One region of the Rhizobium sp. RHZ01 genome, then DNA from elsewhere that is predicted to be linked to it. Evidence: predicted binding sites of a transcription regulator. Region 1 holds the regulator's gene; the other holds the start of a gene.
The links. Region 1 encodes PhoB, which activates phosphate uptake and scavenging genes when phosphate is short. Its sites were predicted from a motif close to TGTCATNNANCTGTCAT; they were not measured.
Positions count from the first base shown of each region.

Region 1 (2,396 bases):
ATATTCAAGGATGAGCCCTATGGCATCGACACATATCTTTTCTGCCTACGACGATGATTTGAAGTTCCTGTCCCGCCGTATCTCGGAAATGGGCGGCTTGGCCGAGCAGATGGTCTCGGATGCCGTACGCGCGCTCGTAAACGGCGATACGGCTCTTGCCCAGAAGGTCATCTCGGACGATGTGATCCTCGACCACGCGGAGCGCGAGATCGGCGACAAGGCGATCGTCACGATCGCCCGCCGCCAGCCGATGGCGGCCGATCTTCGCGAGATCATGGGCTCCATCCGCATCGCGGCAGACCTGGAGCGCGTCGGCGACCTGGGCAAGAACACTGCCAAGCGCGTCATTGCCGTACAGAGCGCCGGCGTGCCGCGCAAGCTCGCCCGCGGCCTCGAGCACCTGTCCGAGCTCGCCCTCGTCCAACTCAAGGAAGTCCTCGACGTCTACACGAGCCGTGCTGCCGACAAAGCAAAATCGGTCCGTGAGCGCGACGAGGAAATCGACGCGATGTACACCTCGCTGTTCCGTGAAATGCTCACCTACATGATGGAAGATCCGCGCAACATCACCAGCTGCACGCATCTTCTGTTCTGCGCCAAGAACATCGAGCGCATCGGCGACCACGCCACCAACATTGCCGAAACGATCTACTACATGGCCACCGGTGCCCAGCCGGAAGGCGAACGTCCGAAGGACGATACCGCCAACACCGTCGGCGCAGTCACTGAATAGTCATTCCGCGACCGCGCCCCCAGGAGACCGAAACGAATGATCCCTAAAGTAGCTGTCGTTGAAGACGAAGAAGCGCTGAGCGTGCTTCTCCGCTATAACCTTGAGGCCGAAGGCTTTGAGGTCGATACCATCCTGCGCGGCGACGAGGCCGAGATCCGGCTTCAGGAACGCACGCCGGACCTTCTCATCCTCGATTGGATGTTGCCGGGCGTGTCTGGCATCGAGCTCTGCCGCCGCCTGCGCATGCGGCCGGAAACCGAGCGCCTGCCGATCATCATGCTGACCGCCCGTGGCGAGGAAAGCGAACGGGTTCGCGGCCTCTCGACCGGTGCTGACGATTACGTCGTCAAGCCGTTCTCGACGCCGGAGCTTGTCGCTCGCGTCAAGGCGATGCTGCGTCGTGCCAAGCCCGAGGTGCTCTCGACGCTGCTGAAGTGCGGCGATATCGAGCTGGATCGCGAGACGCACCGCGTTCACCGCAAGAGCCGCGAAGTCCGCCTCGGCCCGACCGAATTCCGCCTTCTCGAGTTCTTGATGGCATCGCCCGGCCGCGTCTTCTCGCGCTCGCAGTTGCTCGACGGCGTCTGGGGTCACGACATCTATGTCGACGAGCGTACTGTTGACGTCCATGTCGGCCGCCTGCGCAAGGCTTTGAACTTTTCCAACATGCAGGACGTCATCCGCACCGTGCGCGGTGCCGGCTATTCGATGGAAGCCTGATCCTTTCAGGCGAGAGCCTGAGAGGTCTTTCCCTTACAACGAAAAACGGGCCCGCGAGGGCCCGTTTTCTTTATTCCTTATCCGGCTTCCGGGTCAGGCGACCCGGTTAGCGGCCTTGCGGCGCTCGTTGACCGGCTGGTAGGCCATGCGCTGATGATACGTGCAATACGGGGAAGAGTCCGGGGACTCGCAACCGCAGAAGTGGAAGTCGTCATTGAGCGGATCGCCGACCGGCCACTTGCAGGTGCGCTCGGTGAGCTCGGTGAGGCCAAGGCGGCGAGAAATCGGAACGATTACATTTGCGGCCGGACGGAAGCGGACTTCCTCCACCGTATCGATTTCGATCTCTTCCTTGAGCATCGTCGCGCCCTGTTGGCGGGTAACGGTGCGTGTGGTGATCCGCGAGGCGTAGTTCGTGGCGCGGGGCGCCGAAGTCGTGCGCTTGGGGGTTCTGACGGTGGTCGTCGAACCGCCGGCCTTGGCACGGCCGGGCAGACTCAAACGATGGACTTTACCAATGACGGCGTTACGACTTACACCGCCAAGTTGTGCTGCGATCTGGCTGGCGCTCAGGCCTTCGGACCACAGCTTCTTCAGTTTTTCAACGCGCTCGTCTGTCCAGTTCATGCCCCTGTCTCCGCCTTATTAGCGTTGGTGTAGGCAGAATCCTTCACCGTTGCCACGGACGTATCCGAGGCAAGAAACGCTTACTCAAATTTTGGTGACTAGTTCCGCCGCATGCAGCCTAGTAATTGAGTTTTAACCTAGTGTGAGGCCGACTCCGTGACAAGAGTCGGTTGAATCTCGGGGAATCGATTTTCAAGTTTTCCCCAACTTGCTGGGCGTGAGAGTCATTTATGCAACATAGTTGTTGATAGGTCGAGCGCCTCGGGATGGCTGCTTGACGCATGCAGCGAAACCTCAGTTTTGTTGACATTGCAGT
Region 1 covers NZ_JACUZZ010000002.1:263,821-266,216, forward strand. The annotation lists gene phoU (phosphate signaling complex protein PhoU) at 20-733, shown strand; gene phoB (phosphate regulon transcriptional regulator PhoB) at 770-1,453, shown strand; gene IB248_RS04085 (GcrA family cell cycle regulator) at 1,547-2,080, opposite strand.

Region 2 (2,396 bases), on a different contig from region 1:
AGGTGTGGCGCTTGCCGGCCCACTGTTTGCCCAGGACGCGCCAAAAGGCGTGGTCGAACTCTTCACCTCGCAGGGATGTTCTTCTTGTCCTCCAGCCGATGCGGCTTTCCGCAAGATTGTCGAGGCTGGCGGCGTTATTGCCCTCGCTTATCACGTCGACTACTGGAACTACATGGGCTGGGCCGACACGCTGAGTTCGAAAGAAAACACCGAGCGCCAGTATGGCTACGCGCAGACCATGGGCCGCGCCAATGTCTATACGCCGCAGGTGATCGTCAATGGTCGTGATCATGTGGCAGGGGCCGACCTGGGCGCGATCAATAAGAAAATCGATAGCTATGCAGCCGAAGGCAAGGGATTGTCGGTGCCGGTCACCGCACAGATGCGCGACGACCAACTCGAGATCAAGATTGGCGCGGGCCAGGGCAAAGCCAATGTCGTCATGGTCTATTTCAACCGCGAGAAGACCATCGAGGTCGAGAAGGGCGAAAACAGCGGTCAGAAGATTGCTTATCTGAACAGCGTTGCCGATGTCGAAACCGTCGGCATGTGGGAGGGCAAGGAAACGAGCTTGACGCTGCCGGCCAGCGTGATGCAGAAGCCGGATCTTGAGGGCTGCGCGATTCTACTTCAATCCTCCACCGCCGACGGCAATCCATCGGCGATTCTCGGAGCGACGGTCGTCATGGCTGGGAAGAATATCTGACCGTTTCATCTGCTTTGCGGATGGAAAACGGGGCGGCCCGGCTGATCGTATTCGGGGCTGGGGTTAAGGTCGATACGGTCAGCCGGGCCCTTTGGCGCGCTGGCGCCAAACTCGCACAAAACCTTTTCAGCAGACCAAATCCGGCAAAAAGATCATGCGCAAATCAGGTGCGACGCGGGTCCGAACGGCCCCGCGGCGCAGTCGTGAGGGAATTTCTCCTCCAAATGAGGCGCTGTTTTGACTGAATTGCGGCGCTCGGGAGATTGCACAGACTATGATTAATGTGACTGATCGCCCGCTTGCAATTTGTAAACGCTAAGGCAAACTGTCATGTACCCGTCACAAGCGGAGGCACAGGGAGACTGATGACAGATCAGCCGGATTTGCGGCGCGGCGAGAGCCGGTCAGCCGACAACAGTTCCTCAGTCGTCGTAGATCTCAAGGAATACAAGCAGAGCAAGGATCCAGCGCCGGTTACATTCCACCGACGCGAGCTCGACGCGATTTTATGGATTTATGGCCGCATGGTCGGCGAGGGCGAGTGGCGGGACTATGCGATCGATCATCTGAAGGATCGTGCCGTCTTCTCCGTTTTCAAGCGATCAGGTGAAATGCCACTCTTTCGCATCGAGAAGAATCCGAAGCTCACTGCCAAGCAGGGTGCTTATTCCGTTATCAATACGCACGGCGTTATCCTGAAGCGTGGGCACGAACTCCCCCAGGTTCTGAAGGTCTTCAACAAGGCGTTGAAGCTGGTCGAGAAGTAGCTCGAGCTCAGGCCTTGAACAGCGTGCCTGGATAGGTCGAGGCATCGGGGTCGGTCGCCGCCCCATCACCCAGGGCACGCTGCATGATCATCGTGTCGAGCCAGCGACCGTGCTTGTAGCCTGTTGCCTTGAGTCGGCCGGTTTCTGCAAAGCCCAGTGTCTGATGCAGGGCAATGGATGCCGGATGCGCGCCGCCGATCACGGCCACCATCTGGCGAAAGCCGAGATCGGTGCAGCGTTGGATCAGTTCGGCGAGCAGCAGCCTTCCAATTCCCTTGCCGCGCGCTTCCGGCCCCAGGTAGATCGAATCCTCGACCATCCAGCGATAGGCCGGCCGCGTGCGGAAGGCCGAGGCGTAGGCGTAACCAAGCAGCCCGCCATTCTCATCGATCGCGGCGATGTAGGGGTAGCTCTGGCCCGTGATTGCGGAAAATCGTGCCGCCATCTCGCTCTCGTCCGGTGGGACGATCTCGTAGCTTGCGACACCGTTCAGTACGGATTCGCGATAGATGGCCGTGATGGCAGGGAGGTCGGATGAGGAAGCGTCGCGGAGGAAGATGGGCATTCGGTCGGCCGGCAGATATGACGATGGACTCTTCCAGAAATCATCCTCGGCATGACCAGGCAACAAAAAAGGCGGCCGAAGCCGCCTTTTTCGATAACGTTCCTGTTCCTTATTTGCGGTCGCCCATGAACTGCAGGAGGAACATGAAGAGGTTGATGAAGTCCAGATACAGGGTCAGTGCGCCCATGATTGCCTTGCGGCCGGCAACATCCGCGCCGTCTGCTGCGTAGTACATTTCCTTGATGCGCTGCGTGTCGTAGGCGGTAAGGCCTGCGAAGATCAGCACGCCGATCGCGGAGACCGCGAACTGCAGGGCAGACGATGCCAGGAAGATGTTCACGATCGACGCGATGATCAG
Region 2 covers NZ_JACUZZ010000034.1:37,012-39,407, forward strand. The annotation lists gene IB248_RS26875 (thioredoxin family protein) at 1-706, shown strand, start outside; gene IB248_RS26880 (DUF2794 domain-containing protein) at 1,072-1,473, shown strand; gene IB248_RS26885 (GNAT family N-acetyltransferase) at 1,481-2,038, opposite strand; gene IB248_RS26890 (Bax inhibitor-1/YccA family protein) at 2,148-2,396, opposite strand, start outside.
Region 2: the regulator PhoB is predicted to act here: its motif matches at 1,033-1,049, upstream of IB248_RS26880 (DUF2794 domain-containing protein).